DNA from 3 places in the Saccharomonospora sp. NPDC046836 genome. Region 3 is predicted to be linked to each of the others. Evidence: riboswitches for the same ligand, from Rfam matches in the RefSeq annotation. Region 3 holds a riboswitch; each other region holds the start of a gene.
The links. Region 3 has a riboswitch for cobalamin ahead of ABZ863_RS34125 (hypothetical protein). Riboswitches for the same ligand answer to the same signal wherever they lie in the genome.

Region 1 (3,976 bases), on a different contig from region 3:
TCGTTCCCGAACTTCGCCCACCGCGGCCACGATGTTGCGCAGCGCGGGTTCAACCTCGGCATAGCCTCGGGTCTTGAGGCCACAGTCCGGGTTGGCCCAGAGCCGCTCCGATGGCACCGTCGTGGCGGCGGCGTGGAGCAGTTCGACCAGCTCACGGGTGCCGGGTACGCGCGGTGAGTGGATGTCGTACACGCCGGGGCCGACACCGCGAGCGAACCCGATGGCGCGCAGGTCGGTCAGCACCTCCATGCGCGAGCGCGCGGCTTCGATGGTGGTGACGTCGGCGTCGAGATCGTCGATCGCGTCGATGACATCGCCGAACTCGGAGTAGCACAGGTGCGTGTGGATCTGCGTCGAGGCGGCGGCGCCCGCTGTGGCCAGCCGGAAGGCGCCAACCGACCAGTCCAGATAGGACTTTCGTTCCTCGGCGCGCAGGGGCAGCAGTTCCCGCAGGGCCGGTTCGTCGACCTGCACGATCCGGATCCCCGCGCCCTCCAGGTCGTGGACCTCGTCGCGCAGCGCGAGGGCGACCTGGTCGGCGGTGACGGACAGTGGCTGGTCGTCCCGGACGAACGACCAGGCCAGAATCGTGACCGGTCCGGTCAGCATGCCTTTCACGGGTTTGGCGGTCAGGGACTGGGCGTAGGTGATCCAGTCCAGCGTCATCGGCTTCGGGCGGGACACGTCACCGTGCAGGATCGGTGGGCGGACACAGCGGGAGCCGTAGGACTGCACCCAGCCGTGCTCGGTGGCGGCGAAGCCGTCGAGCTGCTCAGCGAAGTACTGCACCATGTCGTTGCGTTCGGGTTCCCCGTGCACCAGCACATCCAGGCCGATGTCCTCCTGCAGCTCGACGACCCGCCGGATTTCGGCACGCATGTGGCCGGCGTAGGTGTTCTTGTCGATGCGGCCGGCGCGCAGGTCCGCGCGGGCACGCCGGACGTCGGCGGTCTGCGGGAACGAGCCGATCGTCGTCGTGGCCAGCGGTGGGAGTCCCAGCCGCTCTCGCTGCGCAACGGCACGCTCGGCGTAGGGAGCGCGGTGGCGGTGCTGCGGGCGGAGCGCGGCGATCCGGCCACGCACGCGATCGTTACGGGGTTCGGTCGCACGACCCCGGCGCACGATCTGACTCACCTGTGCGATCCGGGCGGTCACCTCGGGCGAGCCAGTGCTCAGGGCCTGGCCGAGGAGCACGACCTCGGCGACCTTCTGGCGGGCGAAGGCAAGCCGTTCCAGGAGCACGGCCGGTAGCGCGGTCTCGGCGTCGAGGTCGTAAGGCACGTGCAGTAGTGAGCACGAGGTCGACACTGCCAGTGACCCGACCGAGCCGAGCAGGCTCGCGCAGGTCGACGCGGCGGCCTCCAGGTCGGTACGCCAGACGTTGCGGCCGTCCACGACACCAGCCACGACGGTCTTGTCCCGCAGCCCACCGATCGACGCGATCCGGTCCGTGGCCCCCGCCCCCGCGACGAGATCGACCGCGACAGCCTCCACCGGGGTATCCGCGAGCACGGGCAGCGCAGCGCCGAAATCACCGAAGTAACCTGCGACAAGCACGCCGGGCCGTGTGGTGAGGGAACCCAGACGCTCGTAGGCGCGCGCCAAGGCGGCCAGCTCGGCGTCGGTGCGGTCCGCGACGAACGCGGGCTCGTCCAGCTGCACCCAGGCAACACCAGCCTCGGCCAGCCGCGCGAGCACATCGGCGTAGCCGTCGAGCAGCGGGTCCAGTAGGTCCAGGGGTGTGAAGCCCTCGGGCGCCCCAGCTGCGGGCTTGGCCAGCAGCAGGAACGTGAGCGGGCCGACCAGGACCGGCCGGGTGCTGACACCCTGCTCGGCGGCTTCACGATACTCGGCGATCGGCTTGTCGCCGGCGAGGGTGAACCGGGTTTCCGGCAGCAGCTCGGGAACCAGGTAGTGGTAGTTGGTGTCGAACCACTTGGTGAGCTCCAGCGGCGCGACACCGTCGCGACCGCGGGCCATCGCGAAGTAGGTGTCCAACTCGGACAGACCCAGGTCGTGGAACCGCGATGGCACCGCCCCGAACAGCATGGCGGTGTCCAGCATGTGGTCGTAGTAGGAGAACGTGTTGCCCGGCACGGAGTCCAGACCGGCCTGCGCCAGCTCGGCCCACGTCCGCGCGCGTAGGTCGCGTGCTGCGGCCTGGAGCTGACCCTGGTCGATCCGCCCGGCCCAGTAGTCCTCGACAGCGCGTTTCAGTTCCCGCCGGCCGCCGATCCGGGGGTAGCCCAGTACGGTCGATCCGATGGGCGGTAGAGGTGCGATCATCCGGCTCTCTCCTCGCGAGCTCGCTCGTCAGCGCCCGGGACCACGACGAGGGCAGGCGAGAACACGACACGTGGCGTGCCGCCGTTCGCACCAGCCTTCCCACGAGGCCCAGGCGTCCCGCACGCCAGGTGGCGCACGGACCGGCGGCAGGTCTTCGGACTCGCGGGCACCCACCGTTACCGGCGGACCTACTGGCCATCGCTTCCCAGACACCCCTGTGCCCAGTGCTTCATGACGGCGGTCGTTCCCACTCACCGCTGCGGGGCAGTCCCGGACTCACACCGGGTTCCCTGTTACCTCATCCCTGCCGTATGGGCCGGGATGAACCACCAGCACAGCCGAGCGTAGCCGACCGGGGCAAGCCCTGTCAGCGCCGGTGTCACGCAGGCCGGTGCTATGACCTCCCTATCGCCGCAGTCCCCATGCCGTGTCGAGCGCGTCCGCGGTGAGCACCCCGGCAGGCGGCCCTTCGGCGAGCAGCCGCCCTTTGCCGAGCAGCAGGCAGTGATCGGCGCGGTCGGCCTCGGCGAGGTCATGGGTAACGTGCACCACGGCCGCGCCGCGCGCGGCCTCGCCGGCGAGTGCGTCCGTGATGGCTTCTCTCGCGGGCCCGTCGAGTCCGGTCGTGGGTTCATCCAGCAGGAGCACATCCGCGCGCTGCGCGAGACCCTGCGCGACGAGTGCGCGCTGCCGCTGGCCACCGGAGAGGGACCCGAGTCTGCGCCGCGCGAGATCGGCGATTCCCAGTCGCGCCAGCGCGTCCGCCACGATGACATGGTCCTCTTCGGATAGTCGCCGCCACGGTCCGCTATGCGCCCAGCGGCCCATGGCGACCGTCTCGCGCACCGTGATGGGCAGCCGGTCGGACACCGCGCTGCGCTGCACCACGAACGCGGGACGCGTTCCGCCGGGCAGGACCACCGACCCCGAGCCAGGCGGCACCACACCGGCGACGGCGCCCAGCAAGGTGGACTTCCCGGAGCCATTCGGGCCGGCGATCGCCGTGATGCTCGCGGACGGCAGGCGTGCGCTGATCCCGTGCAGTACCACCCTTCCTGCGTATCCCGCCGACAGCGCGTCGATCCGGACTCCAGCCATGCGTTCACTGTGTGTCATGACACCTCTATTTGAAACGACAATCGTTTTCATTATAGGTTCCTGGCCGTGGAATGGTTGTTCGCCCCGTTCGAGGTCTCGTTCGTCCAACGGGCGCTGTGGGGCGGAGTTCTGGTGTCGCTCATCTGCGCGCTCGCCGGGACGTGGGTCGTGCTGCGCGGGATGGCGTTCCTCGGCGACGCGATGTCGCACGGGATGCTGCCCGGTGTCGCGCTCGCCTCGCTCGCGGGCGGCAACCTGCTCGTGGGCGCCGCGCTCAGCGCCGGAGTGATGGCGCTCGGGGTGACCGCGCTGGGACCCTCCCGCCGGTTCTCCCAGGACACCGCCATCGGCCTGCTGTTCGTGGGCATGCTCGCGACCGGGGTCATCATCGTCTCGCACTCGCAGTCGTTCGCGGTGGACCTCACCGGCTTCCTGTTCGGCGACGTGCTCGCCGTCCGCGAGCGGGACCTAGCCCAGCTCGCCGGCGCGCTCGCCGTGGCCGCCGCCGTTTCACTGCTCGGGTACCGCGCGTTCGTGGCGCTCAGCTTCGACACCCGCACGGCCCACACCCTGGGGCTGCGGCCACGCCTCG
Region 2 (3,976 bases), on a different contig from region 3:
TGCGGGCCGGCGTCCAGCCGGTGAAACCACCGAGTGCCGCGGCATGCTCGACCGACAGCCTGGTCAGCTCACCGCCGTGTTCGGCGTAGGCCCGCGCGAGGGTCTGCTCGGCGTCCAGGGTGACGCCGTTGGCGACGAGCCTGCCGCCGGGACGCAACGCGGCAAGGCACGTCGCGAGGACCCCGGGCACGCTGAGGCCGCCGCCGACGAACACCGCGTCCGGCTCCGCAAGGCCCGCGAGCGCGTCCGGCGCCGACCCGGTGACGACCAGGACGTCCGGCACGCCGAGCCGTTCGGCGTTGCGGCCGATCCGCTCCGCCCGTTCCGGCCGGGACTCGATCGCGATCGCCCGGTTGGCCGGATGCGCCCGGCACCACTCGATCGCGATGCTGCCCGCACCTGCCCCCATGTCCCACAGCAGCTCGCCGGGTGCGGGCGCGAGCCGCGCCAGGCTGCTGGCCCGGATGTCCCGTTTGGTGAGCTGGCCGTCGTGCTCGAAGGCGTCGTCGGGCAGACCGGCCAGCAGCGGTAACGCACGCGGTCCGGCACCCTCGATCGCGAGCACGTTCAGCGCCGCGCCCTGTGGATGGGACCACTCCTGCGCGATGCCGTCGAGCCGCCGTTCGGCGGCCCCGCCCAGCTCCTCCAGGACCGTGAGCCTGCTCGCCCCGTAGCCGCGTTCGGTGAGCACCGCCGCCACCGCGGCCGGTGTCGTGGCGTCGGAGCTCAGCACCAGCACCCGCCTGCCGGGGCCGATGGCGCGCAGCACGCGGTGCACACTGCGCCCGACAGTGCTCACCACCTCGGTCTCCTCGGCGGGCCAGCCGAGCCGCGCCCTGGCCAACGCCACCGACGACACGCCAGGAAGGATGCGCACGCGCCCGGCGCCGAAGCGGCGCACCAGCGTGCTGCCGATGCCGGACAGCAGCGGGTCGCCACTGGCCAGTACACAGACCCGGCGATGCGACTGCCCCGCGAGCAGTGCGTCGAGTGCGGGCAGCAGCGGACTCGGCCACGGTGTCTTGGTGAAGTCCCCGTCCGGCACCAGATCCAGCTGTCGCCGGCCGCCGAACAACACGTCACAGCCGGCGATCTCGGCGCGGTACGGCTCGGGCAGGCCGGCCCAGCCGTCGGCGCCGATTCCCACCACGACGATCGTCACGATCGCCAACCGTAACTCCGCCTTGCGGGACACCCGCACCCGGTCGGGCGTCCTGATCTGGGCTTCGCAATTGTGATTCAGGACTCCCTCCGGCGAAGTATGCGATGATCGGCGGTGCGGTCGTTGTGGAACCCGGTGCGAATCCGGGACGGTCCCGCCACTGTGACTGGTCGCCAGCGGCCAGGAGTCAGAGCTTCGGCGCCCGCCTTTGTCGTACTGACGCTGTGGGCGAGGACACCCACCCGGTGCAAGGGAGTCTTGATGCGGCCGTACCCGTTCACCGCTGTCGTCGGCATGGAGCAGCTACGGCTGGCGCTGGTGCTGTCCGCGATCTCACCCGCCATCGGTGGCGTGCTGGTGCGCGGCGAGAAGGGCACCGCGAAGTCGACGATGGTGCGGGCGCTCGCGGGCCTGCTGCCCGATGTCGAGGTGGTGGACGGCTGCCGCTTCTCGTGCGATCCGGGCCGTCCGGACACGGCGTGCCCGGACGGCCCGCATCCCAGCGAGGAGGCCCGGCACCGGCGCCCCGCGCGTCTGGTCGAGCTGCCGGTCGGGGCCGCCGAGGACCGCGTGGTGGGTTCGCTGGACCTCGAACGCGCGCTACGCGACGGCGTCACCGACTACCAGCCCGGGCTGCTGGCCGGAGCGCATCGTGGGCTGCTCTACGTCGATGAGGTCAACCTGCTGCACGACCACCTCGTTGACACCCTGCTGGACGCCGCCGCGATGGGCAGGGTCACCGTCGAACGGGAAGGTGTCTCGGTCTCGCATGCCGCGCGGTTCGTGCTGATCGGCACCATGAACCCGGAGGAGGGCGAGCTCCGGCCGCAGCTACTCGACCGCTTCGGCCTGACCGTCGAGGTGGCATCCAGCCGTGAGGCCGCGCAGCGTGCCGAGGTGGTGCGCAGGCGACTGGCCTACGAGACCGATCCGGACGGCTTCGCCACAGGCTATGTCGATGCGGAGGCCCGGCTGGCCGCCGACATCGCGGCGGCGAGGGGACTCGTGGCGGCGGTGCGGCTGACCGACGACGCGCTGCTGCAGATCGCCGAGGTCTGCGCGGCGTTCGAGGTCGACGGGATGCGCGCCGATATCGTCACCGCGCGCACCGCGGCCGCGCACGCCGCGTGGTGCGGGCGCGCTGAAGTGTCCACTGAGGACATCCGGGTCGCCGCCCGGCTCGCCCTGCCGCATCGGCGGAGGCGTAACCCGTTCGACGCGCCGGGCATCGAGGAGGAGCAGCTCGAACAGGCTTTGCGGGACGCGGAGCCGCCGGAGGGCGGGCCGCCGGACGACGACGGCCCTGGTGCCGGCAGCGAGCCGCCCGGCGGGGACGGCGAACACGCCCCGGCCGACGATACGAGCGGCGACGCGGGTGGCAACGGCGGGCAGCACGGCAATGGTGAGCGCCAGGTCGGTGCCGGGACGCCGTACCGGGCACGGCTGTTCACCGTCGGCGGCACCGGAGCCGGGGCGCACGGACGGCGGTCGCGGGCGGTGACCGACAGCGGGCGCACGGTCGGTGTACGGCCGCCCGGCGTCCGCGAGGGCGGGCCGCACCTGCTGGCGACCGTCCGGGCAGCGGCACCACACCAGCGCGCACGGGGCCGCGTGGGCACGGGTCTTGTCCTGCGGGCGCACGATCTCCGCTATGCGTTGCGCGAGGGCAAGGAAGGCAACCTCGTACTGTTCTGTGTGGACGCATCGGGGTCGATGGGTGCCCGGTCGCGGATGGGGGAGGTGAAGGCGGCGGTGTTGTCGCTGCTGCTGGATGCCTACCAGCGGCGGGACAAGGTCGGCCTGGTGACGTTCCGCGCAGGCGTCGCCGAGCTGGCGTTGCCGCCGACGATCAGCGTCGAGGCCGCCGCGGCCAGGCTCGAAGCGTTGCCCACCGGCGGTCGCACCCCCCTCGCCGAGGGCCTGCTGCGCGCCGCCGAGGTGCTGCGGGTGGAGGCGCTGCGTGACCCGCGGCGGCGGCCACTGCTGGTCGTGGTGACCGATGGACGCGCCACGAGTGGGCAGGACGCGCTCGCCCGCGCACACGCGGCCGCCGCGCTGGTTGCCGGAACCGGCGTGACGAGTGTCGTGCTGGACTGCGAAAGCGGCCGGATGCGGCTCGGTCTCGCCGCCGAGCTGGCCACCCGGCTCGGCGCGGACCATGTGCCGCTGGGTGAGGTCGCGGCGGAAGCGCTGACCCGCGAGGTGAAACGGAGGGCGGCCTGATGCCGAAGGGCAAACCGGAGGTCGTACCCGACGACGGACTCAGCACGCGACAACGCCGCAACCGCCCGCTCCTGGCCGTCCACACGGGTGCGATGAAAGGTAAGTCGACGGCCGCATTCGGGATGGCGTTGCGGGCGTGGAACCAGGGCTGGTCGATCGGGGTGTTCCAGTTCGTCAAGTCCGCCAAATGGCGTGTCGGCGAGGAGACCGCGTTCCGCGCGCTCGGCGAGCTGCACGAGCAGAGCGGCCAGGGCGGGCCGGTCGAGTGGCACAAGATGGGCGCGGGCTGGAGCTGGTCGCGCAAGCAGGGCAGCGAGGAGGACCACGCGGCCAACGCACGTGAGGGCTGGGCGGAGATCGCGCGCCGGCTCGCCGTCGAGCAGCACGACTTCTACGTCCTGGACGAGTTCACCTATCCGCTGCACTGGGGCTGGCTCGACGTCGACGAGGTCGTGCGCACACTGCGGGAACGGCCGGGGCGCCAGCACGTCGTGATCACCGGTCGCAACGCGCCTGCCGCGCTGGTCGAGGCCGCCGATCTGGTGGCCGAGATGACTAAGGTGAAGCATCCGATGGACGCGGGGCAAAAGG
Region 3 (3,976 bases):
TTTGTCCTCAAGGTTGTCGCGAGCCGCACACCTGGGAACCGGAGCAGGGACTGAACCGTACGACCGCCGGCACGACGGCGGTCGTCGTCCATCTCCGGGACCGATCAGCTGTGGTGCGGATGCGGACTGGTGGAGGGCGGCTCCACCGGCCGTTCGCGTCCGCCGTCCCGTCCCGAGAGCGCCACGACGAGCAGGGCCACGGCCACACCTGCGACGACGACGCGGCCCGCGGCTCGCAAGGTCCACCCTGGAAGCCGGCGGGCGGACTCCGGTTTGCCCAGCCGTTCACTCCGTCGCGCCGGCCCGACCAGCCTCGCCAGCAGCAGGACGGCGACAGGAATCTGGAGCAGCCAGAGCACGGTGCGTGGCCACTCGCCGTACCAAACGTTGGTGCCGTACAGCAGCGTGTGCCAGACGCTGAGCACGTAGACGACGATCACGAAGCGGTGCAGAACCCGCCAGGTCCTCGCTCCGATGCGGTGGCGCACGTAGAAGAGCAGCCCCAGCGGCACCGCCAGGTAGAGGGCGGCCTGCCCGATGGGGATGGCGATCTGGCCGGTGCCGGAGTCGTACCAGCCGGGGACGAAGGAGTCGGCGAAGGCTGCCCACAGTCGTTCGGCCCAGCCGAGCTGCGCCTCGTACCGGACCAGTTCCGCGGCGAACATCAGCGCGTGCGCGAACATCAGCGCCATCGTGGTGAGGCTGGTCGTGCGGTGCCAGCGCTCCAGGGTCTGCGGCGAGACGCGCAGCGCTTCGGGCCTGGTACCGGAGACCAGCAGTCCGATCATCACCGTCCCCCACGCCCACAACAGGGCGGACCAGCCGAACGCCTGACTGAGCAGGTACATCCAGTACGTGCGGGGGTCGTCCATGAAGGGCATGACCGCGACCGTCGCGGAGGTACCGGACTCCATCCGGACGTACAGGAAGACGAAGACGGCGGCGGTGACCCCGACCGCGGCGGCGGCGTCCGGCACGGCGAGGCGAAGATCACCGCGAAGGGTGACGCGCCCTCCCACACGGCTCCGGTTCTTACCGGAGCCTCTCTCCGTCTCGTCCTGGGAAGCCGTTTCTGGCGACAAGGCGAAGCCTCCAGGGTCGGTCACCGAGCGCTCGGTGAGGTCGTGGGGCCCAGTGTGACGGGACAGGTCAGTCGGACGCAGTCGTTTTCCGGCCACAGATCAACACTGCTGTCTCAAGCGTGTACTTCCGTACCGCTCCTCCCTCCCCCACCACTCACATCAGGACACCGCTGAACCGCCCCCTGTCGCATTGAAGGCACCGCGTCTACGCTGACGCTGCGATCGGTCCGTACCAAGTGACCGCACTGGTGCGGCGTAAGAGGGAACCCGGTGGAAATCCGGGGCTGTCCCGCAACGGTGTGCGAGAACCCCCGAACTCCGACGTCACTCACCTGGCCTCCAGCCAGGGCCGAGGCGCCATGGGACTTCCCGCAAGCCCGGTCACCTGCCGGCCGCACCCGCCCGAAGTTGTCTGGCGGGACCGACCACTGCGACCTCGAGGACCGGGTCGACGGTCACGGCGCCTTCGCGGCGAGCGTGCCGCGGCCTGTCCTCCTCCTCGCCCGTGTCTGGTGCACGGCGCCGGAAGGAGAGCAAGTCCGTGTCCCTTTTCCGCCACTTCTCCTTGAGCGAAGACCCCGCCGTGTCCCGTCGGCCGGAGGGAGGCCGACGGTGCTGAATTCCTTACCGGAGGTCCTTGAGAACCACGCCCCGCGCTCGCCGACGGTCTGGGGAGCGTGCCACGGGACCTTGGGCGAGCTGTACCAAGGCCCCCTGCCTTCCGGGGGTGACTCCGACATCGCCCTGGTCTCTTTTCCGGTACGCGGTCTGACCGCCCGAGTGGGCTTCACGCCGGGCGCCGCCCGGCAGGAGAAGACCGGGCTCCGCCCGGAGGCGGCCGAAGCGGCTCGCCTGTTCCTGAACCACCACGGCCTGGCGCTGCCCTCGGGAGCCTGGAGCCACCACTCTGATCTCCCTGTCGGTGTGGGGATGGCGAGTTCGACCGCCGACATCGTGGCCACGCTGCGCTGCCTCCACACCTACCTCGGCATCCCCTACGACCTGGACACGGTGCTACGCGTCCTCTCGTCGATCGAGCGTGCCGACAGCGTCTTCCTCGACGAGTTCGCCCTCCACCTGAGCAACCGGCACCGGGTCGTGCGGCGCCTGGGCTCCGCGCTGCGTTTCCACACCGCGTACATCACCGAGCCGGGCATGGTGGACACCGAAGCGGTCACCGGGACGCTGCAGCAGTTCTACCGCCGAAGGCCGGACGCGTACGGGCGGGCTCTCGCCGGTCTGCTCGACGGCTTCTCCGCCCGCGACCCCGTGGCCGTCGCCCACGCCTCGACGCAGAGCGCGGCGCTCTCCCAAGAGGTACTGCCCAAGGAGACCTTCGAAACGGTCCTCGCTCACCAGGGGCGTTTCGGAGCCGACGGCGTCTTCGTCGCCCACACCGGCTGCCTGGTCGGATACCTCTTCTGCCGCCCCTTCTCCGGCCGCACCCGCTCGGACCTGACGACGTTCTTCGCGTCGCTGGGCCATCAGTGCTCTTTCGCCCAAGGAGGATTCAGGTGATCCACCCCCATGTCGCCGACGCTCTGAAGGCGCCGGACCTGGTGCGCCTCGACCACGGACTCGTACTGCTCCGATTCGAGTCGATGAAGATCTACTCCGCCCTGGGAGCCGTGCGTCATCTGCTGGACGAGGGTGTGGTCCGGCCCGGACAGACCCTGATGGACAGCTCCAGCGGCATCTACGCCTACGCGCTGGCCCTCGCCTGCCACCGTTACGGGATGCGGTGTCGCATCGTGGCCTCCACCACGGTCGACGCGACGACCCTGGCTCAACTGGAGGTACTCGGTGCGGAGGTGGAGCAGGTGCGCCCGTCCAGCGATCTCAAGCTCGACCAGGAACTGCGCGTACGACGGGTGAAGGAGATCCTGGACCGCCACCCCGACCACCATTGGATGCGCCAGTACCACGACGCCATCCACTACCTCGGATATCAGGAGGTCGCCGACCGCATAGCGGAAGAACTTCCGGGACGCCCGCTCACCCTCGTCGGCGGCGTCGGCTCGGGCGCGTCGACCGGCGGGCTGGCGGAGCGGCTCCGCACACAGGACTCCCAGGTCCGGGTGGTGGGAGTCCAGCCCTTCGGCAGCGTCACCTTCGGCAGCCAGGACCACCACGATCCGGAGGCCATCATCGCGGGCATCGGCTCCGCCATCCCGTTCGACAACGTCCGGCATCACCTCTACGACACCGTGCACTGGATGGACTTCACCCACGCCATGTCCGGCGCCGTCGCGCTGCTGAAGGAGCACGCGGTCTTCGCCGGGCTGTCCACCGGGGCCGGCTACCTTGCCGCCACGCACGAGGCCCGCCGCCGGCCCGACCGCGTCCACGTGGTCATCGGTGCCGACACCGGCCACCGGTACGTGGAACGCGTCTACGCCCGGCACGCCGAGGCGCTCGACGTCGCCTCCCTCAAGCCGGACGAGATCGCGACGCCCGCTGCCATGACCATGCCCTGGTCGGTCATGGCCTGGAACCGTACGCCGGCGCACGCCACACACCGGACGGAGGCGGCATGAGCATCGTCTGCCTGGAACTGCTCACCTTCGGGCTCGGACACCTCGTCCGCGCGGCCGATCTGTTGGGCGAGCGCCTGGTCCTGGTCACGCGGGACCCCTCCTTCTATGCCTACGAACTCGACCGGCTCCCCCCTGGGGCGCTCGACCTGGTCGAGGCCGACACCTTCGACGCGGACCAGGTGGCCGAGGTGATGAGCGCCGTTCCGGATCTGAGAGGTCTGGTCAGCTCCACGGACACCTGGATGCTGGTCGGCGCGGAACTCGCCACCCGTTTTCGCCTGCCCGGACTCGACCCCTCGGTCCTTCGCCTCACCCGGGACAAGCCCTCCGTCCGCAACCGCCTCCAGGAGGCCGGGC

Region 1: it holds a riboswitch for cobalamin, as region 3 does, so the genes downstream of both, metE (5-methyltetrahydropteroyltriglutamate--homocysteine S-methyltransferase) here and ABZ863_RS34125 (hypothetical protein) in region 3, are expected to answer to the same signal.
Region 2: it holds a riboswitch for cobalamin, as region 3 does, so the genes downstream of both, ABZ863_RS07945 (magnesium chelatase subunit D family protein) here and ABZ863_RS34125 (hypothetical protein) in region 3, are expected to answer to the same signal.

Annotation. Positions count from the first base shown of each region.
Region 1 covers NZ_JBEYXW010000015.1:40,262-44,237, forward strand. Annotated here, with positions in the region: gene metE (5-methyltetrahydropteroyltriglutamate--homocysteine S-methyltransferase) at 1-2,286, opposite strand, end outside; cobalamin riboswitch at 2,414-2,632, opposite strand; gene aztA (zinc ABC transporter ATP-binding protein AztA) at 2,692-3,384, opposite strand; gene aztB (zinc ABC transporter permease AztB) at 3,451-3,976, shown strand, end outside.
Region 2 covers NZ_JBEYXW010000004.1:268,624-272,599, reverse strand. Annotated here, with positions in the region: gene cbiE (precorrin-6y C5,15-methyltransferase (decarboxylating) subunit CbiE) at 1-1,162, opposite strand, end outside; cobalamin riboswitch at 1,241-1,375, shown strand; gene ABZ863_RS07945 (magnesium chelatase subunit D family protein) at 1,424-3,385, shown strand; gene cobO (cob(I)yrinic acid a,c-diamide adenosyltransferase) at 3,385-3,976, shown strand, end outside.
Region 3 covers NZ_JBEYXW010000069.1:4,725-8,700, forward strand. Annotated here, with positions in the region: gene ABZ863_RS34120 (ferric reductase-like transmembrane domain-containing protein) at 105-1,019, opposite strand; cobalamin riboswitch at 1,312-1,490, shown strand; gene ABZ863_RS34125 (hypothetical protein) at 1,695-2,600, shown strand; gene ABZ863_RS34130 (cysteine synthase family protein) at 2,600-3,619, shown strand; gene ABZ863_RS34135 (ATP-grasp domain-containing protein) at 3,616-3,976, shown strand, end outside.